2 linked regions of the Methylotuvimicrobium sp. KM2 genome follow. The protein of the gene in region 2 interacts with the protein of the main gene of each other region in a pairwise test. Links are inferred from orthologs where the notes say so. Each region holds a gene or a part of one and is shown on either strand. Other genes may lie near its edges. The genes, in order: pheT and secD.

Region 1 (6,997 bases), 520 kb from region 2 along the record:
AAAGATCGTAGCACTCAACGCCAACCACCAGCGCAAACTATTCGACTGCGGCGATGCCGGCCTGAATAGCTACTTGCAACAATATGCTCGCCAGAATGTAAAGCATCGTATCAATAAGGTATTTGTAGCGACAGATGCCGATTGTCCGCAAATCATTCTAGGTTATTACACTCTCAGCGCTGGCAGTATTTGTGTCGATGACTTGCCGCCAGATCATAAACTACGCTTGCCCAAATACCCGGTCCCTACCGCATTATTGGGAAGACTAGCGGTTGATAAGCGCCACCAGGGCCAACGCCTGGGGACGATATTATTAGCGGATGCAGTCCAGCGTGTGGAGCAGGCTAGCGAAGTGATGGCGGTTTATGCGGTCGTGGTGGATGCTTTGAACTCTTCGGCAGCGGCGTTTTATCAACAGTTCGGTTTTATCGCGTTTCCTGGTCAGCCTTTAAAATTGTTCTTGCCGTTAAACAATTAAACGACAAAATCATTTCATAATTCAACATATGAAATTAAGCCAAAGAGCTTGTTTAGTTCCGAATCGTTGGCATCCATTACTACAGATAAAACGGTTGGCAGCTCAGCATTTTCATGGAAAAAACCTAAATCACAACCGTGTCGTAAAAGCCAGCCAACAACCGCAAGACGCTTTTTCTTTTGTTCCTCCTGTTTTGTTTCTCGATAAAGCCATACTGCTCGCATCAGAGGGATCACTTCATCTTGCGCGGATTCAACTAACAAGTGCAATTCATTTTGAGTGATAAAGAAGGGGTCAACTGTTATAGTACCACCCCTTCTCAATCCGACCAAAGATGGATAAGCGATGACGGACTACAAACAGTTGACCGAAGCACAACGATACCAGATTGCCGCCTTATTGAAAGCAGGACAAACAAATAAAAAGATCGCCGAGATTGTTGGCGTCTCAGAGGGCACGATTAGCCGTGAGTTGACACGTAATCGCGGACTGCGTGGCTATCGTCCTAAACAGGCCCAGATCAAGTCGGACAGACGCAAACGGCAAGCCTTTAAGTCCGTTAAAATGACCGCGGAAGTAATTAGCTTAATCGAAGGCCAAGTGCGTCTGGATTGGAGCCCTGAGCAAATTTCGGGCTGGCTGGACAAGGAGCACGGCACACGTATCAGTCATGAACGGATCTATCAGCACATTTGGGCAGACAAACGCGCGGGAGGCGACCTGTATAAGCACTTGCGCCAAGCCCACAAGAAGCGCCGCAAGAAATATGGCTCGAAAGACAAACGGGGGCAGATTGTCGGGCGTGTCGGCATCGCAGAAAGACCGGCGATTGTTGACGAAAAGGGCCGTATCGGTGATTGGGAAATTGATACCGTCATCGGAAAAAACCATCAGGGCGCCTTGGTGACGCTGGTCGATCGTAAGTCCAAGTTCACCTTGATTAAAAAGGTCGATAGCAAGCATGCTGAAGGCGTGACGACAGCAACAATTGAGTTACTGACCAATTATCAGGACAAGGTACTGACGATTACCTCGGATAACGGGAAAGAGTTTGCCGGACACAAAGCGATCAGCCAAGCGCTCAATGCGCCAGTTTATTTCGCCAACCCTTATTGCTCCTGGGAACGTGGACTTAACGAGAATACCAATGGCCTCATTCGGCAATATTTCCCCAAGGGCAGCAGCTTTGAGGACATCACCGACGAGCAGGTCGAAAAGGTTATGCACCGGCTCAATCACCGCCCCCGAAAAGGACTGGACTATCGAACACCTCATTCGGTGTTTTTTGAACAACCAGAGTGCAAAGCCGCATGATTAGTGGGATTGCACTTATAACTTGAATCCAGGAAAAGTATTAAACATTCCTAAGACTGATATCGATATCAATCTAGCGGATGGTGATGCATATATCTCACTTGGGGAGGATATCAATTTAAATAATGTCTATGTCGATATCGAGCAAGACCCTCCTGCATTAGTCGAGTTTCCGCCCAAACCGCACAGGCTAAGCCGATGGGATTGGCAAACAAAAGCCTACGCAGAAGATACGAGCGAAATCATCGCCCTGTGCAGGTCTGAAGCCGAACGCAACATCGACCGAATAGCCGGTCAAGCCCGCCTAAACTACTTCACCGAAGCGCCTGGCCAACAAGCGACCTACCTGAGCAAACTGGACGACGCCAAAGCCTACATCGCGGCAGGATACCCGGAAGATGCTTCCCCTTATAAATGGGTCAAAGCCGAAGTCGACGCCACCGGCGCGACCGCCGCTGAAGTGGCCGATCTGATCGTAACCACGGCAGCGCAATGGGAAGAAGTGGGGGCAGCGATCGAAGGCGCTCGTCAAGCAGCCAAACGCGTATTAAAACTTGCCGAAGACATCGAATCAATTAACGCTGCGGAGGAGTCATTTAAAGGTGCTATCCAAGAGTTTTTGGAGTGACAAATATCGCGCAAAACTGGTGACAAATATCGCGCGAAGTTACATCAATCGATAAAAAAAGGTATCCCGAAAGGTATCCCGAAACCTTATTTTTATGATTTTGAGAATTTTGATATTTTTTAAGTCTTTGATTCAATTGGTCGGGGCGAGAGGATTTGAACCTCCGACCCCTTGCACCCCATGCAAGTGCGCTACCAAGCTGCGCTACGCCCCGACGATTTGAAAAAGAATCGAATGATACTGGATATTCGTTAAAAAGTGAATACAAACTTAACTATTCAGGCCTATCTATTGAATAATTAAAGCTTGCTAATTATTTAAGAATTTCCAGTATATCTTCTAATTCGCCGATCATTTGATGAATCAACTGCTTGGTCCTAGTTGAGTCTTCCTTGGCATCGTCGCTTGATAAGTGCGCCCTCGCGCCTCCTATCGTATAGCCTTGCTCATAAAGGAGCGATCGAATCTGACGAATCATCAATACATCGTGCCTTTGATAGTAACGACGGTTACCCCGCCGTTTTACTGGGGCTAGCTCTGAAAACTCCTGCTCCCAATACCTTAGTACATGCGGCTTGACCGCACATAACTCGCTGACTTCACCTATCGTAAAATAGCGTTTCGCCGGTATCTGTGGCAGTTCATTATTATTACTCGGTTCCAGCATAAGCTTCTACTCGGGCTTTTAGTTTTTGACCGGACCTGAATGTTACCACACGACGGGCGGTAATAGGTATTTCTTCACCTGTTTTCGGATTTCTACCCGGCCGACTGTTTTTGTCCCGAAGTTCGAATTTGCCGAATCCCGATAATTTGACCTGTTCTCCGTTTTCCAAAGATCCTTTTATTTCTTCGAAAAACAAATCCACCATGTCTTTCGCTTCGCGCTTGTTTAATCCAAGCTCGTCAAATAGCCTCTCGGCAAAATCAGCTTTCGTTAATGCCATAAATTTAATCCCTCAGTTTTGCATTGGTCTTATCGGCTAAAGCCGCTAACAGTTTGCTAAATATAGCATCTATTTGCGAATCGGTAAGAGTTTGTGAAAAATCTTGAAAAACCAGCCCTAAGGCAATGCTTTTGCAACCGGCTTCGACACCAGCTCCACGATACACGTCGAAAATCATAATGTCTTGTATCATCGGCTCGTTACAGCTTTTTATCGTATCGACGATTTGACCGGCCGTCACTTTTTCATCGACGATCAAGGCCATATCACGGCGTACCGAAGGAAACTTCGATAATGGTTTGAACGCAGGAATCGCTTTATTCAGCAACAAATCTTGGTCCAACTCAAACAGAAAAACTCTCGAATCGAAATCGAGCTGCTTTTCGAGCAACGGATGCAACATGCCTAACCAGCCTACATTTTCTCCTGACGCAGAAAGAATTTGCGCCGACTGACCAGGATGTAAAGCGGGATTCATTGCCGCCTCAAAACGAAACTTCATACCGGTTAAGGCAAACAGGGCCTCAAGATCGGCCTTAACATCGAAAAAATCGATTGCACGGCCATTATCTCCCCATTGCTCGGCATAAACATCGCCGATCGCGAGACCTGCCAGCATTTTTTGCTGATGAGTCGCGCCGCCCCGACGCACGAAACGTAAACCGGTTTCGAATAACCGGACCCGAGTATGCTGCCGATTGATATTATGCAAGGCGGCACGCAGCAAGCCGCACCATAAAGTGGTTCTCATCACAGCCAATTCCGATGAAATCGGATTCTGCAATGGAATAAACTCATCATCCGGCGCGATGATTTTTTGTATCGCCTCATCGACGAAACTATAGGTGATCGCTTCTTGATAACCTCTATCGACTAAAAAATCCTTCGCTCTATCGAGTTCGAGTATCGCTTCCGGCGCCTTGCTCAACTCCGAGCGCATGAATAATTCGCTTTGCGGCAGATTGTTGTAGCCGACAATACGGGCCACTTCCTCGATCAAATCAGCCTCGATGGCGATATCAAAGCGGAATCCGGGCGGGGTAACCTGCCACCCCTCTTCCGCTGTTTCGACCGACATGCCCAGACGCTCGAAAATATCGGAAATCACCTCATCTTCAAGCTCGACGCAAAGAATGTCCAAAACTTGTTGTTTGCGCAATAAAACCGGCAAGCGCTTCGGCAAGGCCGTTTCGGTTTTGACTTCCGTAACCGGACCTGCGCTACCGCCCGCAATCGAAAGAATCAGTTGCGTCGCTCTTTCCAGAGCTCGAGATTGTAAATAAGGATCGACACCACGTTCGAAACGATGCGAGGAATCGGTATGCAAACCATATCGCCGGGCTTTGCCCATAATGGTATCCGGCGAGAAATACGCGCATTCCAAAAAGATATTGCTTGTTTTATCGCCGACAGCGCTTTCGCTACCGCCCATAACGCCAGCCAAGGCCAACGCACAACTATCATCGGCGATGACCAGCGTTTCGTTATCGAGCACGATTTCTTGATCGTTCAACAGGCTCAGTTTTTCACCGGCCTCGGCTAAACGCACCCGAATTCCGCCGGTCAATTTATCGGCATCGAAGGCATGTAAAGGCTGCCCCATCTCCAACAATACATAGTTGGTGACATCGACCAAAGGCCCGAGACTACGCAATCCGGATCTTCGCAGACGCTCCTGCAGCCATAACGGGGTTTCGGCGTCAGGATTGACATTTTTAATCAATCGACCGGTATAACGAGGGCAATATTCAACAGCCTCTACCGCGACCGCTAGCGTCTCTTGATGAGCCGCCGAAACCGGCATCACATGTTCCGGTTTAAAATCCAAGCGATTCAACACCGCCACTTCACGAGCAATACCTTCGACGCTCAGGCAATCGGCCCGGTTAGGCGTCAAATCAACCTCGATCATATTATCGTTCAGCGACAAATAATCTCGAATATCGGTTCCCACCGGCGAGTCGACGGGCAATTCCATCAAGCCTTCGGCATCTTTTGCCAAACCCAGCTCTTTTTCGGAACACAGCATACCGAACGATTCGACGCCGCGCAGTTTCGACTTTTTGATTTTGAAATCGCCGGGCAATACCGCACCGATCAGTGCTGCCGGAATTTTCAAACCGACCCGAACATTTGCAGCTCCGCAAACAATTTGCAACGGTTCGGCCTCACCAACCTCGACCCTGCAGACTCGCAATCGATCGGCGTCGGGATGCGGCTCCATCGCCAAAACTTCGCCAACCACAACTCCGCTAAAATCGGCCGCCGCCGGCGTCACCGAATCGACTTCGAGACCGGCCATTGTCAATTGCTCGACCAGTTCCGCCGTCGTAATCGGCGGATTGACCAGTTCTCTTAACCAAGCTTCACTTAATTGCATGATCCGACCTTAACCTACCTAAATTGCTGCAAAAATTTCAGATCGTTTTCGAAAAACAGTCTTAAATCGTTGATTCCATAGCGCAGCATCGCCAGGCGCTCGACTCCCATGCCGAATGCGAAGCCCGAATACAGCTCGCCGTTAATACCCACCGATTTGAATACTTCGGGATGTATCATGCCGCAACCCATCACTTCGAGCCAGCCGGTATGTCCGCACACGCGGCAGCCTTTTCCTCCGCACATCACGCACTCGATATCGACTTCCGCAGATGGTTCGGTAAACGGAAAATAAGAAGGACGAAAGCGGACTTGAATGTCTTTTTCGAAGAAGGCGCGCAAAAATTCATAAACGACGCCTTTTAAATCGGCAAAGCTCACGCCGCTATCGACCAAAAAGCCTTCGACTTGATGAAACATCGGCGTGTGCGTCAAATCCGAATCGCAACGATACACGCGGCCCGGCGCGATGACTTTCAACGGCGGCTGTTCGGATTCCATCACGCGGATCTGCACAGGCGACGTATGCGTGCGAAGCACCGTATGGGCATCGAAATAAAAGGTATCGTGCATTGCACGCGCCGGATGATGATCGGGAATATTCAAGGCGCCGAAGTTATGATAATCGTCCTCGATTTCGGGACCTTCGACGACATCGAATCCAACGCCGGCGAATATTTTTGCGATGCGGCGCAGGGTACGGCTAACCGGATGCAAACCTGCAACCTGTTGCCCTCGTCCCGGCAGTGTCACATCGACAGACTCGCTCGCTAAGCGCTGTTGTAGCGCCGCTTCTTCTAACGCTTGCTTCTTCGCGTCAAGCGCTTCTTGAAACTGGTTTTTTGCTTGATTGATGACCTGCCCGGCTTCTCGTCGCTGCTGCGGCTCGAGGTTGCCCAATTCTTTCATCTGCAGCGTAAATAGGCCTTTTTTGCCTAGATAATGAACGCGCACCTGATCCAACTGATTTAGGTCTTGAGAATTCGCAAGTTCTTGTAAAGCTTGCGCCAGGAGATCTTCGAGAGTAGCCGACACTGCTCAACTCGCTATTAGAAATGAATGGGAAATATCGAAAAAGTGCGGTCGCTGCATTGCTGAAGCGGCCGCACTATGAAACGTGTATTTTAAAGAAAAACGCTTGGGGAGTCGGTCGCACTCGAGGAAGGCGCGCGATGCGCACCCTGCGTCATAGCTATTTCGAAAAATCGCGAAAAGCTGGAATGAACCGACCCGACCGGTTTTTCTTTTTTA
Region 2 (17,421 bases):
GATCACTCGCTCCCAAGCTGGATCTCTCATCGTTATACATAAGTCAAAAATTACCGTTTTGCAATCTTAGCTAATGAGTCTTCGATACCATTTATTGTTACTTAACACTTTCGACCTCGAGATCGCGATCAGGGGATCGCTCCCACAGAGCATCCGCTCCCTTGTGGGGGGGAGCGACGCCTTCGTCGTCCCTCACCTAACGCTAGGTGAGGGAAAGCCACTGATGTTCAATATCCGCAGATTTATCAAATAGCACCGTTTCCAGGAATACGATGCTCTCTGTTTAGCAAGTTTACCGATACTTGTGTATAACGGCGAGAGCTGGAGCTTGGGAGCGAGACAACAGACCCGATACGTAAACTTTGTGTTCTCGGACTTCAATTCCTGCCTTGCCTTGCCAACAACTCAAAAACGACTTTTTAAAAATTCCAAAGCTTGCTGCAGCAGCAGATTTTGCTGATCCTGATTCTGACGCAGCGCTTTAATACCCACTTCGCCTCGTATCGCTTCATCGTCACCAACGATCAAAGCATATTCGGCGCCGCTTTTATCGGCTTTCTTGAATTGACTTTTAAAACTGCCGCCGCCGCAATTAAGCTGCAGTCTTAATCCGGGCAACTCATTGCGAATAGTCTCGGCCCATTCCATACTAATTCGCTCTGCTTGTTCGCCGACTCGAATCATATAAACGTCGACTACCGGCTTGATCGGCAAATTCGGCAAAGTTTCCATCAAAGCCAAAATACGCTCCATGCCCATCGCGAAACCGACCGCATGATTGGCTTTTCCGCCCAGTTGCTCGATCAAACCGTCATAACGCCCGCCGGCGCAGATCGTGCCTTGCGCACCTAATTCGGCGGTTACCCATTCAAAAACGGTTTTACTGTAATAATCGAGACCTCTTACCAAACGCGTATTTAATACAAACTCGATACCCAATACCTTCAAAGTCTCGGTTAACGACTTGAAATGCGCTTGACTATCGCTGCCCAAAAAGTCGCTTAGTTCAGGCGCATTAGCGATCAACTCGCGCATCCCTTCATTCTTACTGTCAAGAATCCGTAGCGGATTCGTGTGTAAACGCCGACGACTATCTTCGTCGAGCAATTCAAGATGCTCGCTGAAATAATCGACCAACTTCTCGCGGTAAACCAGCCTTTCTTCGATGGTACCGAGCGTATTGAGCTGCAACTCGACTTTATCGGCAATCCCTAAGCGCTGCCAAAAACGATGGCTCAGTAGAATTAATTCGACATCGATATCGGGCCCCGACATACCGTAAGCTTCGACGCCCAATTGGTAAAACTGACGGTAACGGCCTTTCTGCGGACGTTCGTGCCGAAACATCGGTCCGTAATACCATAACCGGTGAACCTGATTGTGTAACAGGCCATGCTCGAGCGAAGCCCTCAAACAACCCGCAGTTCCTTCCGGGCGCAACGTCAAAGAATCGCCGTTGCGATCGTCGAAGGTGTACATTTCTTTTTCTACGATATCGGTGACTTCGCCAATCGAGCGCTTGAAAAGTTCGGTTTTCTCGACGATCGGCAACCTGATTTCACTGTATCCGTAGGCGCCAAGCACTTCTCCAATGATATACTCGGCATATTGCCAAAGCGGCGATTGATCCGGCAGAATGTCATGCATTCCGCGGATAGCCTGAATGTTATTTGCCATGTTTCAGTTTGTCTTGAGCGGAATAAATCCGTTTGGTCTCTTCCGCTAACGGAAATGATTCCAACAATTGTTTTTTGTATTGTTCGGCGGCGTTTTGGTTACCGAGCGCCCGCTCGGTTTGATAAGCATACCAAAGCGATTCGGCCGTTTGCTTAGAAACGCTGACATAGCGCTCGTAAAAACCTTTTGCAGCCCAATAATCACCTTTTTGATAGCTCAACTTCTGCATTGCCAGCAACGCCGGCGCATAAGACGGCTGAACTTGCAAAGCCTGCCGCAAGTAAGCCTCGGCGATGGCGGAATTATCCTGCATCAATGCGCAACGACCGGCATTTGTAGCCGCCAACCACTGCCTGTTGTTCAATGGATTTGCAACGGCCTGCTCCAAGAGCTCCATGCCCTCCTGATACTCGCCACGTTCGCAAAGAAAGCGGCCGTAATTGTTCAACACGCTGAAGTCCTCGGAATTCAATCCCAATGCTTTTTCGTAGCTATCCTCTGCCGCCTCGAAATCATTGAGTTTTTCGTACAAGTAAGCCAGCGCATTTCGTGCCTCGACGTTTTTCGAATTGAGATCGACGGATCTTTCCAAATGCTCCTTGGCAATCGCAAGCTTATTCATGCCCATGTAACGGACACCTAATTGAAGCTGGGTGTCGGCCGCTTCCACATTGCTGCTACCGGAACTACCGAAGAGAGAACAAGCCGATAGCAGAACCAGCAAACTTGCTAGCGAAACAGAGCGACAAAATACAGCTATCTTATGCGGCACGTTGCGAGTCCGTTACTTTAAGCTTTAAATGCCGGCGACTTTTATCCTGGACCTTTCCGACCAATTGACCGCAAGCGGCATCGATATCGTCGCCTCGTGTTTTTCGAATCGTCGTGACCATGCCGGCATCATGCAAAACGGCGCGAAATCGATCGATGGTTGCGCTGCTCGAACAACGATAGGGTGAATTCGGAAAAGGGTTGAACGGGATTAAATTAATTTTCGACGGTACGGTTTTCAGTAGTTTGACCATCGCCTTGGCATCTTGCACCGAATCGTTGACGCCCTCCAGCATGACATATTCGAAAGTAATTCTTCGACGCGGAGACCGCTTGACATTATCCCGGCAGGCGGCCAGCAATTCTTTCAACGGATATTTTTTATTGATCGGCACCAACTCGTCGCGCAGTTCGTCGGTCACGGCATGCAAGGAAACAGCAAGGCTGACGTCGCACACTTCGGTCAAGCGATACATCGCCGGTACTATCCCGGAAGTGCTGATCGTGACGCGTCGCTTCGACAGACCATAGGCAAAATCATCCATCATCAGATTCATTGCCGCCACGACATTGTCGAAATTAAGCAAGGGCTCGCCCATGCCCATCATCACGACGTTGGTGATTTTTTGCGCCGAACCCAAGCGCTTTTGCGCAGCGAACAACTGACCGATAATCTCGCCCGTCGTCAGGTTTCTATTAAACCCTTGCTGGGCAGTCGAACAAAAGGTGCACGCCAATGCGCAGCCGATTTGCGACGATACGCACAAAGTACCCCGCCCCTCTTCGGGAATAAAAACCGTTTCGATACGATTTCCGCAAGAAGTCTCCAACACCCATTTACGCGTGCCGTCCGACGCGATTTGTTCGAGCACGATTTCGGGCGTATCGAGCGAGCATTGTTCGGCCAATTGCGTGCGCAAGGCCTTACTCAGATTGCTCATTTGCGAAAAATCCTCGACGCCTTCCTGGTAAACCCATTTGAGCAACTGTGTCGCGCGAAAAGGCTTTTCGCCGATCTCGACAAAAAAGGCTTCTAGGCCCTTTCTATCGAAATCGAGCAAATTGATTCTATTCAGCTTAGCGGGTGCGAGGGCAAAGTTCATTTTCTGTAAAAAAGAAAGCGATTTCTTGCTGAGCGGTTTCAGGCGCATCGGAACCGTGTACGGCATTGGCGTCGATGCTGTCGGCGAAATCGGCACGAATCGTTCCGGGCGCCGCTTCTTTAGGATTGGTCGCGCCCATTAAATCGCGGTTTTTTGCAATCGCATCTTCGCCTTCCAAAACCTGCATCATGACAGGACCCGTAATCATAAAATCGACCAAATCCTTGAAGAAAGGACGTTCTTTATGAACGGCATAAAAACCTTCAGCCTGCTCGCGGGTCATGTGCAGCATTTTCGCTGCAATGATTTGCAAACCGTTTTTTTCAAAGCGGCTGTAAATTTCACCGATGACGTTTTTCGCGACCGCATCAGGCTTAATGATTGAAAAAGTACGTTCTATTGCCATTCTTAAATAACTCCAAATTGTATTAAAAAAAATTAAACTAACGAATTACATCCGATTGATAATCATTCTATCGTTCCCACGCTCCAGCGTGTGAATGCATACCGATCTTGCCTCGGCTGACAAGGTATGGGTTCCCACGGAGGACCGTGGGAACCAGAAACAGGTCGCATCCTACGAGCTTCGTCAAGCAGAGCTTGAAGGTAGGCGTTCCCAAGCGGGAGCTTGGGAACGAGACAAACCCGGACCTATTCACTATTCACTGTTAACTGCTAACAATGCTAAGGCAAATCATCCACATCGGTACCTTCCTTGACCGGCACCATCAAATCTTTTTGCGTAATTCCTAACGCCAGCACGATTGGACTCGCAACATAGATAGAAGAATAAGTCCCTATCAAAATACCGACCAACAAAGCCACTGAAAAATTATGAATAATTTCGCCGCCGAGCACAGCCAATGCGATCAACACTAAAATCGTCGTGAACGAGGTCATCAGAGTACGGCTCAAGGTTTCATTCAAGGAAGTATTCATAACCTCCTCGGAACCGACTTGCCTTAAAATCCTAAAATTGTCGCGAATTCGATCGAATACGACGATCGTATCGTTTAGCGAATAACCGATGACCGCTAAAACGGCAGCCAATACCGTCAAGTCGAATTCAAGCCCGAACAGCGAAAAAAAGCCAAGCGTTATAATGACATCGTGAATCAAGGCCGCAACCGAGCCCAACGCAAATTTATATTCGAAACGCCACGCGATATAAATCAACACCCCGAACATCGAATACAGCATCGCCAAACCGCCGTCTTCCGCCAATTCATCGCCGACTTGCGGCCCGACGAATTCGACACGGCGCAATTCGGCCGGTTCCGCCGTTTTTTTATTGATCGCAGCAACGACCCGCGCGCTGAGCTCGGCACTAGACACAGTCTCATCGGGCTTCAAGCGAATCAAGACATCCCTGGCGCTACCGAAATGCTGCACCATTGCGTCTCCAAACCCTTCATCGGCAAGCGCCGCGCGCATCACCGTCAAATCGGCCGCATCTTGATAAGCGACCTCTACTAGCGTACCGCCGGTAAAGTCGATACCCATCTTTAAACCTTGAATCGCCAGCGACCCGATCGAAACCAGCAGCAGCAACGCGGAAATAATATAGATCCACTGACGCTTTCCCAAAAAATCTATCGTTTTATTATTCATAATCAGTCTTCTTAAATCCGAAACGCGCCTAAATCGACAATTTCTCGACACGGCGACTGCCGTAAATCCAGTTAATCACCATTCGGGTACCTAAAATCGCCGTGAACATCGACGACAAAATACCGATCGATAATGTCACGGCGAAGCCTTTGACCGGCCCCGTGCCGAATCCGAATAAGACCAAGGCCACCAAAAGCGTCGTGATATTAGCGTCGAAAATCGTCCCGAAGGCTTTTTCATAACCGGCAAAGATACTCGATTGCGGCGTGTTGCCGTTTTTGATTTCTTCGCGAATGCGCTCGAAAATCAATACATTCGCATCGACCGCCATACCGATGGTCAGCACGATCCCGGCAATGCCCGGCATGGTCAGCGTCGCCTGCAACATCGACAAGATTGCAATGATAACGACCAGATTGAAGCCTAGCGCCAGATTCGCGACCAGACCGAACACGCGGTAATAAGCCGCCATGAATAACAACACCAGAACAAAACCGACCATGACCGATCTCATGCCTTGGTCGATATTATCTTGACCGAGGCTCGGACCGACAGTGCGCTCTTCGACAATATCGACCGGAGCGGCCAAGGCGCCTGCTCTAAGCAATAAAGCCAAATTACGGGCTTCGGTCGTACTATCGAGACCGGTGGTTTGGAAACGTTTACTAAACGCATCGCGAATCGTCGCGACGCTGATCACTTTTTCAACCTTTTCCTTGGTCCGAACTTTTTCGCCGTTAACTTCACGCGTTTTGACTTTATATTCGACGAACACGACCGCCATCGGCCGGCCGATATTCTCGCTGGTCACCTTACCCATTTTCTTCGCGCCGATACCGTTCAAGGTCACGAATACCGAAGGCGAGCTGTTTTGATCCAAACCGGACGAAGCGTCGACGATCTGATCGCCGGTCACGATGATGCGTCTATCCAATAGAATCGGATTACCGTTTTTCTCGTAATAGATATGGCTGCCGACCGGAGGCCGCCCTTTCAATGCTTTTTGCACGTCATGTTCGACGTCGACCAAGCGATATTCCAATGTCGCCGTCGTGCCTAGAATATCCTTGGCGCGGGTCGTGTCCTGAATACCGGGCAATTGCACGACGATACGGTTGTTGCCTTGCTGTTGGATGACCGGCTCGGCGACCCCGAGTTCATTGACCCGGTTACGCAAGGTCGTGATATTTTGCGCCAGTGCGAATTTTTTGACTTCTTTTTGCTCGGCATCAGTAATTCGGAGCCAAAGCTCGTTCTCGACATTCGGCCGTTCGATATTCAGCGTCGAAAAATCCTTGTCCAATACCGAAACTGCGGCATTGGTATCTTCCTCGTCTCTAAGCTTAACACGGATATAGCCGGTCTCTTGCGACACCGATTGGTAACGGATTTTAGCATCGCGCAAGGCCGAACGAACGTCATCGTTATAACGCTCCTCGGCTTGCTTGACCGCGGCATCCATATCGACTTCAAGCATAAAATGCACGCCGCCCCGCAAATCGAGACCCAAATACATCGGACTTGCGCCGAACGCGCGCAACCAGCCGGGTGTTGCCGGCGCCAAGTTAAGCGCGACCGTAGCATCGTTTCCCAGTTTATCCCTCAGTAAATCCGCCGCTTTCAATTGATCGTTGGTATCGTTGAAACGAACCAAGATATTTCCGCTACCGGTTTCAACTTCTTTAATGGTCATTCCGGCTTGCTTGACCAATTCTTCTATCTGCTGAACCTGGGCGGTCTCGACCGTACTGACATTCGAGAAGGACACCTGAACCGACGGATCGTCGCCGAAAAGATTAGGCAAGGCATAAATAAGCCCAATCAAAAAAACGATCAGGATTAATAGATTTTTCCAGAGTGGGAAACGATTTTGCATTTTATTATTCCGACTTTTAACCCGCTATCAAACTTTCGGTTTTTTGGCGATCGCTTTATAGGTGCCTTTCGGCATTAAACTGCCGATGGCATGGCGTTGAACCTGAATGAATACATTCTCGCTGATTTCAAGCTTGACAAAGTTATCGTCTAAATCCGCGACCTTACCCAAAATGCCGCCATTCGTCACGACTTCGACGCCTTTAGTCAACGAGTCGATCATCTGCTTGTGTTCCTTGCTGCGCTTAGATTGCGGCCGCAGAAACAAAAAATAGAAAAACACCAGAATTCCCAGCGGAAACAGCAACCCTTCAAAACCGGGTTGTTGAGCCGCCGGCGCGGCTTGCGCCATGGCATCGGAAATTAAGAAACTCATTGTTATCCTCTTTTATAGTAGTTGTTATACAAAAGGCCGCCATTATACCACATCGGGAACGTTTTTACCTCGTTGTTGATAAAACTGCTTGACATAATCATCCAACCTCCGAGTTTCGATCGCCTGCCGAAGCTCCTGCATCAATTGCAAATAATAATAAAGATTATGAATCGTATTGAGCCGCGAACCGAGCATTTCGCCGCACTTATCCAAATGCCTCAGGTAAGAACGCGAATAATGCCGACAGGTATAACAGCCGCAATTTTCATCGAGCGGCCCGGTATCGAATTGATAACGACTGTTGCGGATTTTAATGACACCGCTACGCGTAAACAAATGGCCGTTTCGGGCATTACGGGTCGGCATTACGCAATCGAACATATCGACGCCACGCCGGACCGCCTCGACCAAATCTTCGGGCGTACCGACCCCCATTAAATATCGCGGCTTATCGGACGGCATCATCGGCTGTACGGCATCGAGCATCGCCAGCATTTCCTCTTTCGGCTCGCCGACCGACAAACCGCCGATCGCATAACCGTCGAAACCGATATCGACCAAGCCGGCCAACGATTCTCGCCTTAAGTGTTCATACATACCGCCCTGCACGATACCGAACAAGGCCGAAGGATTCTCGCCATGCGCCTGCTTGCTGCGCTCGGCCCAGCGCAAAGACAGGCGCATCGAATCGGCGGCCTGGTCGACCGATGCCGGATAAGGCGTGCATTCATCGAAAATCATCACGATATCGGAACCTAGATGCCGTTGCACCGCCATTGATTCTTCCGGCCCCATGAAAATCGAGCTGCCGTTGATCGGCGATTTGAAGGTCACGCCCTGCTCGGTGATCTTGCGCAATGCGCCGAGACTGAACACCTGAAAGCCGCCGGAATCGGTCAAAATCGGCTTTTCCCAATGCATGAAATCGTGCAAATCGCCGTGCGCGTTCATGACCTCGATTCCCGGCCTCAACATCAAATGAAAGGTATTGCCGAGAATGATTTGCGCGCCGACATCGTCCAATTCTTCCGGCGTCATCGCCTTGACCGAACCGTAAGTGCCGACCGGCATGAAAACCGGCGTCTCGACGATGCCGCGCGCGAAAGTCAGGCGGCCGCGCCGCGCAAGGCCGTCCGTATTGAGTAAATCGAATTGCATATCAAAAATGAGAAAGCCGAGCGAAGTTCCGGCAGATTCAGCCTAAAAGCGCGCTATTATATCGGAGTGTCCAATTTTCTGTCAGATATTAGCCACGGCTGAACGTTCGGCCACCACCGCTTACTTCATCAACCGAGCAACAGCCGCTCTGCGCTATCCAAGTTGCCGGGCGCTCCGAACAGCACGACGACATCGCCCTCGGCGATGACCACATCAAGCGGGTTCTCCTCTCTGTTGCCTTGCCGGACCAGCGACGAAATCGTCACGTCGTCGAAAACGAACTCGGACAGTTTTTTACCGACCCCATTGCTCCCCGCTACGATTAAAATAGACCGTAAACCGTCTGCTGTCAGAGCATCCGGAGTATCCAAAGACACATCCTCGCCGCGATACAATTCGCGCAGCAGCCGGTAGCGGCCGGCCCGCTGCTGTTGCATGCGGCGCACGACACGATTAAACGGCACATTCAGCAATAACAAGGCATGAGACGCGATCATCAACCCGGCTTCGAGCACCTCCGGCACAACTTCGGTCGCGCCGGCCTGCCGCAATTCATCAACATGAGCCTCGTCACGCGTTCGCACCATGACAGGCAAATCCGGACGCAACGTACGAACATGATGCAGAATCTTTTTCGCCAACAACACATCGTCGTAACTGATCACGAGTAATTTGGCGCTATCGACGCCCAAGGCCTCCAGAATGTCCCGCTCCGACGAGTCGCCGTAATAGACCGGCTCACCGGCGACATGAGCCTCTTTGATACGCGTCGAATCGAGATCGACCGCGACATAAGGTATTTTTTCTTCTTCCAGAAAATGACCGACACTCTGTCCGATGCGACCGTAGCCGCAAATGATCGCATGATCGTGCAAATGTTGCGTCGCCTCTGAACTGACTGGAAAAGTTTCGGGATCATTTTGACGCCTTATCGACCTTCGCACCAACAAGCCGGCCAGAACATGGTTGTATCGAATCAAAAAAGGCGCCGCGATCATCGAAAACAACACCGAAGTAAAGACGATCTGTGAATATTCATTGGCAATGGCATTCACATCGAGCGCGATCGCGAGCAACGCAAAACCGAACTCTCCGCCGACCGCGAGCAAGAACCCGGTACGCCATGCGGTCAGACCGTCGAGCCCCGACCAACGCACGATCAACGTCACCAACAGCGTTTTCGACACCAGCATCGCGACGGCGCCTAACGACGCCCATTGCCAATTCTGAGGAATCGCGGCAGGATCGAACAGCATGCCGATGCTTACGAAGAACAAACCGATCAAGACATCGCGAAACGGCCTGATCGTCGATTCAACCTGATGGCGGAACTCGGTCTCACCGAGCATCATGCCGACCAGAAACGCACCGAACGCCATCGACAAACCCAGCTGGCTGGTCGTCCACGCAGCCAACAGCGATACGAACAGCACCGTCAGCGTGAACAGCTCGGTGGAGCGCCTGGCCGCGACGCCATGAAACAATGGGCGAAGCAACCATCTGCCCAGTATGAAAACCAGCAAAAACGCGACAATAGCCTTGGCCATTGCCCAGCCAAGCGATTCGAACAACACGCCGGCATCGCCATCGAGCACGCCGAGCACCGGAATGACAACAATCAAAGGCACGGCGGTCACGTCTTGAAACACCGACATCGCGACACCCAATCGACCGTGCCGACTATTTTCCTCGCCTTGCTCGGCGAGTTGTTTGCTGATGATCGTCGTCGACGATTGCGCAAACACCGCGCCGATTACGAACGAAGTCGCCGGCGGCAAACCGAGCAGCCAACAGCCCGTGCCGATCAACGCTGTCGTCAAAACGACTTGCCCGGTGCCGAGACTCAACACTTGACCGCGCAAGGCATGGATCTGCGGCAACGAAAAACTCAGGCCGATCGTGAACAGCAAAAACACGATACCGAATTCGGCGACTTCCCGAATCTGTTGAACGTCGATGACCGGCCCCGGCGTATGCGCGCCGAACAGCACGCCGACCATCAGATAGCCGAGACTTGAAGGAATGTGCAGTTTCTGAAACAGGATGACGGTCGCCACGGACGTGCCAAGCATCAATAATATCTGCACAAAGGCTTGTTCTATCATCGGTGAATACGCTCTTTTTCGAATAAAATGTTAAATATCTCAAAGTAAACGCCGTCGCTCATGCGAACGGCTTCTTTTTTTCCAGCTCCTTGATATGCTCGCTGAGACCCAAGGCCTTGTCGACATCGAGCTGAATGGCGATGCCGGTGCCGAGACTTTCATCGAGATTGCCGGCTTCGGTAACCGCCTCCAAAATACATTCGGCCCGCCTCCCCTCGGCCAGTATCAGCACGACCGCGCGCGGGCTCAAAATTTCGAAACCCAAAATACCGACGACTTTTTCGAGACCTTGCCCGCGAGCCTTACTGATGATCGTCGCACCGGTCGCACCGGCGTTTCTCGACGCGTCCATAACGTCTTCAACCTTGTCCTCATCGACAAAGACCATAATCAATTTAAATAACATAAAACCTCCTTTTCCTTAGTGTGAAAGTTCGTAGATTTGGACTCATTATCTAATTTTTCGATATAAGAAGCTCGGCAGAGAAAATACCGGTTCCGGAGAGGGTGCGGTTGCTCGATCGACAGCCGCCGTCAAGCCTACATGGACGTATTCACCCAGCACCTAAATAAGCCATGATTTTGGATCATTGCCAAAGACCTATGGAACTTAGGTGCTGGGTTCACGGCGCCCTGTCGGGCGAGTGGCCTCGCCCTCCACTAACGCCACGCGCTTCCATTTGCCGGGGTAATGATAGCATCTTCATGTAAGTTAGGTGATCACAATTTTCGAAGGCTGAACGCAGGGCGTTCCTATCACTCGCTCATCCGAATGTCGATCCGTTCCATCCCCATAATTCGGCCGGGCAATTACTGAATTCGATATAGACGCGATAGGGCGGTATCGACAACTCCTTTTCCAACAAGCGGCTCAACGACGCCGACAACGAACGCGCCTGAGCGACGCTCAAGCCGATACTCTTACATTCGAGATAAGCCAACGGCTTATCGCTGCCGCCGAACAACATCGGCTTGCCGGAAGCCAGCTCGACCATGACATAGCGCTCCGGCTTACCGGTCTCTTTGGCCATAAGCAGTGACATTTCAGCCAATAATGGCGATGATTTTTCATCGTCAATAGGCGTATTGGTGTTGAGTTTTAAATAAGGCATAACAAATTCCTCCTAACATTAACTATCGGCTCGAACCATCCATTAAGCAGCATTTTTTCTGGTTCCCACGGTCCTCCGTGGGAATCCATACCTTGGTTGCCGTGATAAGATCGGTATGCGTTCCCACGCTGGAGCGATGAAACGAGAAAATCATCGATTCAAGCCGCAACATTTTCAATCATAGCTATTTCATCTGCATCGAACGCGAAGTCATATACCGATAAGTCTTGTTTCATGTGCTCCGGATCGCTCGTGCCGGTCAACGGAATCATACCGAGCTGCAACGCGAAACGGAACACGGCCTGCGCCTTGGTGCAGCCATGGCGCTTTACAACCTGATCCATGACAGGGCGGTTCAATTCGGAAGCGTTAGCCGTCAACAACGAAAACCCCTGGTAAACGATGCCATGCTCAGCACACAACCCGCGAACGCCGGCATCCCATTGCGTCCGCGCAAAACATCGGTTTTGCACGAATGCCGGCTTTATCTCGGCAAATTCGATCAAGAGCCTTAATTGATCCTCGCCGATATTCGAAACGCCGATCAATCGAACCGAACCGGCTTTGCAGAGTCGTTCCATCGCTCGCCATACTTCTCGATCCGCTTCGGCCAAACCTTGGCCTAACGAAGGTCCATGCAAAATATAGGAATCCAGATAGTCGGCACCGAGGTGCTGCAGCGAACTGTTGAACGACTGATCAACCTGCGTGGCGTAATCCGCACCGGGATCGTAAGGAAGCCGATGATCTTGACTCGCCGCAAAGGTAAACTTGCTTTGCAGAAACAGCTCGCCGCGTTTAAGTCGGCCCTCCCCCAGCACCTTGCTTAGCGCATGTCCGACGCCCTCTTCGTAATAATGCCGCCGCTGATTCGCGGTATCGACGGCCCGGAAGCCGGCTTCGATCGCTGCCAAAACCAATGCCTCGGTCCGCTCTTCCTTCCAGGCCGTCCCATAAAAGAAACTCGGGACTTCAATGCCTTGAATCAAACGTACCGGACCCATTCGAACATCTTCACTCATACCCCCTCCCCCGTTAAATTTTAAAAACCGTTTAACAACAGACCATTTATTACGTAATTATTCACACCACCTATCGTCCCCACGCAGAGCACTCGTCGTTATACACAAGTATAAATATACCTATTGTGCAAAAAGTAGCGACCGAGTTCTAAATTGCTGTGTTGTCGAAAAGGCTATTGGAGTTTGAGCGTTAACGGCTTCGATAGTCGCGACGAAGGCGTCGCTCCCACAGAGAGAGTGGCGGACGCTATGTGGGAGCGATCCCCAGATCGCGATTTCGGAGCCGAGAGTGCTAAGCAGCAATAAATGGTATCGAGGACTCATTGGCTAAAAAATTGCAAAAGGATAATAAATGACTTATGTATAACGCCGAGCGCAGAGCATGTGAACGATAATGGCTGTGGGACTGAATACTCACTATATTACCTATCGCGGAAATGAGCTCTCATTTATTAAATAAATGATTACCTTGATAATCAAGAACTCAACAAAACTCTTCGAATGGTCAATCATAAATCGTTTCGATCCAACTAAGGATTCGGTCATAAATAACTTCCCTATTTTTAATGCAAGGTAAGCAGGTTCGGTTGCTCGATTGACAGGTGTCGGCGGCAGGGAAAGCCGCCGTCAAGCCTACACGGAAGTATTCACCCAGCACCTAAATAAGCCATGATTTTGAATCATTGCCAAAGACTCATGGAATTCATCCAGCACCTAAATTAGTCATGATATTAAACAAAGCCAATCGGCTATGGAATTTAGGTGCTGGATTTAGGTGCTGGGTTCACGGCGTCCTGTCGAGCGAGTTACCGAACCCGCTACAAAACTCATAGCACCAGGAAAGTTATTTTTCACGAAATCCTAAATTGCCGATTCATTTAATTGTCACATTTCGGCTCGATAATAGCCTGTCGCCCCTTTTGCCCTAATTAATAATGATGCTCAGTTTTAAAAAAACCGCCTTGTCGATATCGATACTTATTTTGCAAAGTTGTTCGGGTACATTCACCCAAACCGAACCCGGAGAAGATCATCGCGGTTATTTCACCGATGCCTCGAACTGCTTCAAAATCTCGATGCACAAGGAGCGCATAAAAGTACCGACCGGGGGGAGTATGACCGTGGTCGAAATCCCAGTGATCTACGATGCCGGCGCCTTTACCAACTGCATGCGTTTTGCCGGGCACAAAACCCCTAAAGTGGACTTGGAAGACTATTTGACGGTTTCGCATCAATGTTATTTAGAAGCACGCGGCATGTCGAACTCCGATGACGTCTACGCCGACTGCGTACATCGAAGCAGAATCGGTGTCGAATTACTAGAAGACGACGATTAGCCAAAGCATTCTGTTCACGAAAATTACGGAAATTATTTATGACCGAGTCCTAAAGCACCCGAAAGTCGACAGATTGAGAGGGAAGACTTACACTTTTGTCATTCTCAGTCGTTGAAATCATAGGACATAAAGATGAGTATTTTTTCCAAACTATCGGATATCAATTGCCCCGAATCGCTTGCTTGCGATGCCTCGGGAAAAAACCCATCATTCGAGGTCAGCTTTCGCGCCGACGGCATAATCCCGTTTCCGCAAGTGATATTGCATGGCGAAGGCCGACAAAAAATCATAAAGGATGATGCGATCGGCAGCCGGGCCGACGACAAAGGCGACTACATTTATACCGCAAAGATACCGGCCGGTTTATTTGCCGCAAACCACATCAATATACAGATCGAAGGCTGCCGCCAGGCCGACTTGAGCCGGGCCGGCGGAGACGACTGGATCAAAGTCTATCGCGACCTTCGGCTCGACGCTCCTCCTCGCGCCGCACGGAAAATAGAGATTGCCGACGGCATCAAGGTATACTTCGGTATTCACAAACACATGCACCAGCCCTATTACCGCGCGGCCGATCCCGATTATTGGGATGGTGAAAAAGACGAGATCTTCGGCTCTCGTGTCGGCAATTACACCGGCTTCCTACCGGCCGCGGTGCGCCAATATGACGAAGGAAACTTGCCGCATGCCGGACTGTCGACCAGTTGGAGCGGTTCGCTGATCGAACAACTCGATCGTTGCGAGGCACAAGGCTTGTGCGGCGGTCGTTTCTCGGACTGGAAAAACGAGTTGCGCGGCATCGCCGGCGCCAAAACCGCACTCGGCAATCCCCGCATGGCTTTTTCCGCGTTCGGCTACTTTCATCCGCTGATGGCGCTGATTCCGGCGCGCAACATCGTGCGCCACATTCAGTGGCATCAAGACGCCATACGCGCCCACTTCGGCGTCGAAGCCTCCAAAGTCTTGTTCCCACCGGAGACCGCCTTCCATGTGCGCATGATTCCGGCACTGAAGGAAGCCGGCATCGAAGCGGTCATCTACGATTCCATTCACCGTTACCGCGCCTGCCGCGATTACCCCTACGCCGGCATCAACGAAGGCATGCTGCCGCCCAACCCCGCTGAACAAGTCAACCCGCCGGTGGACGATTGGCTTCAACTGCACAATATCTGGGCCGGCTCCAAGATTTCCCCGAGCCTGATGCGGCCCGAATATATCGCCTACGAAGACCCGGACGGCAATATTCATAAAATCATCGGCATTCCGGCCGAGCGCTATATCGGTAATGAAGACGCCCGGGGCGGCTTCGGCGCCTTGCAATATCCCGACGTACTCGGTCAAGTTTACGACAGAATCGTCGAAACCGGCAGTTTCGATCCGAAACATCCGCCTTTTTTTCTGCTGCATTCCGACGGCGACAACCACGGCGGCGGCGCGGACAGCTATTATCACCACAACACCGGCGAACTGGTGCGCTGGCTGCAAGAAGACCCGCGCTTCGAACTGACCACCAGCGAGGATTATCTGCGGCGTTTCCCGCCCGACCCGGCTCAGGCCGTGCATATCGAACCCGGCTCCTGGAGCGGCGCCGACAACGGCGACCCGCAATTCATGAAATGGTTCAGCCGCTACGACCAATCCTATTCGCCCGACCTCAACTCGTGGGCCGCGCTCACGGCGCTACAAAACCTCGTGCATACGATCGAAGACAGCGCGCCGGAACATGCAGCGCTGCAAGAAGCCTCGCGCTTGATGCTCACGGCCGAAACCAGCTGTTACTGGTATTGGACCGGTCAGGACGTCTGGGATAAACAAGTTACCGAAGCCGCCAATAAAGGCTGGCAATTACTCGGCAGCGCCGTTAAACAAGTCGGCGACCGCACCGGCCCGACCATTTTCGCCCCCTGGGTAACGCCGGAAAACCCGGGCGGCGATTGCTGGGGACAGGGTTGCCTTAAAGCCGCGCCGAGAGAAGCCACGCTGCATACCTTCATCCACGATCTATCCGGCCTGAAGCGCACGACACTCGTACTGCGCACAGCTTCCGGCGAGAAACGCCTGGATCTCAACAATCACGGCCCATATCCAAGCCACACCGGCGCCTCGGTATCGGCCGATTATTGCACCGCGTCCTTACCGGTCGGAGCGGGCAATGTGCGCTACTACATTGAAGCCGAAGACTCACACGGCAATGTCTCGCGCAGCGCATTGGAGAGGATTTATTTGGCCTGAAGTCGGTAGCAATACCCCCATCCTACAGGGTCGCTCTTGCGTAGGATGGGTAGAGGCGGAAGCCGAAACCCATCGTTTCTCCCCACCGACGGTTATCTTCCGCCGGACGGGTTTTATCAACCCGTCCGCAATCTTTTCCTGCCATTTGCGGGCGCCCTAGTCCCCATGATCCTAGAAAAAGCATTTCACCATGAAGATCATGAAGAATAAGAAGTTAACTCAATAACTTGTCATTCGTTTATGAACAACTTTCGCTCACCCGAAAGGTTAGCTGCAATGTTTAGGTAATCTATTGAAATACTTCATGAACTTCATGTGCTTCATGGTTGAACTGCCGAATTTAGGATGACGGGTTTCCGCTTCGCTGCTACCCATCCTACAGGGTCGCTCTTGCGTAGGATGGGTAGAGGCGGAAGCCGAAACCCATCGGCCCTTCCGAATTCAACATCGCAACCCCGAAACCTTCCTTCTCAAGCGTCTAAAATCGCCGTCCGAATCCGCACGTTGATACTTCAATCTAACGAATATCTCGGTAATCTCATCGATATCGCGCGCCAATTCCGGACAATGCACCTTTGCTCTTTGCGCAAAATCGATCGGTCCTTCGCCGCTTGCTCTCTCCACGCCCAGCCGGGTCATTTTCCGGCAAAATTTCCGATACAATTTCACCACCGGATCGTCACGCTTGCCCCAAGGCCTCAACAACATACCCGCCAAAATCAACATCACCGCAAGCCATACGGCCAGCAAGCCGAACAACACCTCTTGCCAATGCTTCAGATGAAGGCGATTCAACAGATCGCTACGCGTCCCGCTGCCATAACTGACGATCCAGCGCTGCCAGTAATATTCCAAACTATTCCAAAACTGCTCGACCGGCTTCAAATCGGACCAGGAATCACGAATTTCCCGGTCAGTTGGCGCCGCACCCGCCTCTCCGAACTCCGGACGCTCATCCCTAAGCGAATCTTGCGCGGTCTGAACCGGCATAACGGCACTCGTAGGATCGACCCGAACCCAACCCTTGCCGTCCAGCCAAACC

Evidence for each region.
Region 1: the proteins of secD (region 2) and pheT interact in binary tests that used the Escherichia coli proteins (3 or more experiments, as listed by UniProt). The link is inferred for Methylotuvimicrobium sp. KM2 from one-to-one orthologs.

What each region holds. Positions count from the first base shown.
Region 1 is NZ_CP150634.1:1,096,054-1,103,050, reverse strand. Bases 3,060-6,147 are described here. They hold pheT (phenylalanine--tRNA ligase subunit beta), read right to left. Parts: upstream 5,748-6,147; coding sequence 3,372-5,747; downstream 3,060-3,371. Other genes in these bases: pheS (phenylalanine--tRNA ligase subunit alpha), read right to left, coding at 5,762-6,147; ihfA (integration host factor subunit alpha), read right to left, coding at 3,071-3,367; WJM45_RS04890 (MerR family transcriptional regulator), read right to left, coding at 3,060-3,087. In the rest of the region: WJM45_RS04915 (GNAT family N-acetyltransferase), read left to right, coding at 1-478; WJM45_RS04910 (hypothetical protein), read right to left, coding at 493-741; WJM45_RS04905 (IS30 family transposase), read left to right, coding at 824-1,792; WJM45_RS04900 (hypothetical protein), read left to right, coding at 1,815-2,420; more of WJM45_RS04890, read right to left, coding at 2,734-3,059; more of pheS, read right to left, coding at 6,148-6,781; rplT (50S ribosomal protein L20), read right to left, coding at 6,995-6,997.
Region 2 is NZ_CP150634.1:562,200-579,620, reverse strand. The notes cover bases 4,615-7,537. They hold secD (protein translocase subunit SecD), read right to left. Parts: upstream 7,039-7,537; coding sequence 5,191-7,038; downstream 4,615-5,190. Other genes in these bases: tgt (tRNA guanosine(34) transglycosylase Tgt), read right to left, coding at 7,456-7,537; yajC (preprotein translocase subunit YajC), read right to left, coding at 7,066-7,413; secF (protein translocase subunit SecF), read right to left, coding at 4,615-5,162. Outside these bases: hisS (histidine--tRNA ligase), read right to left, coding at 406-1,677; type IV pilus biogenesis/stability protein PilW, read right to left, coding at 1,667-2,449; 23S rRNA (adenine(2503)-C(2))-methyltransferase RlmN, read right to left, coding at 2,439-3,551; ndk (nucleoside-diphosphate kinase), read right to left, coding at 3,526-3,957; more of secF, read right to left, coding at 4,236-4,614; more of tgt, read right to left, coding at 7,538-8,571; WJM45_RS02500 (cation:proton antiporter), read right to left, coding at 8,700-10,676; WJM45_RS02495 (P-II family nitrogen regulator), read right to left, coding at 10,735-11,082; WJM45_RS02490 (phenylpyruvate tautomerase MIF-related protein), read right to left, coding at 11,441-11,788; WJM45_RS02485 (aldo/keto reductase), read right to left, coding at 11,947-12,810; WJM45_RS02480 (hypothetical protein), read left to right, coding at 13,746-14,147; WJM45_RS02475 (glycosyl hydrolase family 57), read left to right, coding at 14,280-16,379; WJM45_RS02470 (DUF3488 and transglutaminase-like domain-containing protein), read right to left, coding at 16,821-17,421. UniProt on the Escherichia coli protein: Part of the Sec protein translocase complex. Interacts with the SecYEG preprotein conducting channel. SecDF uses the proton motive force (PMF) to complete protein translocation after the ATP-dependent function of SecA.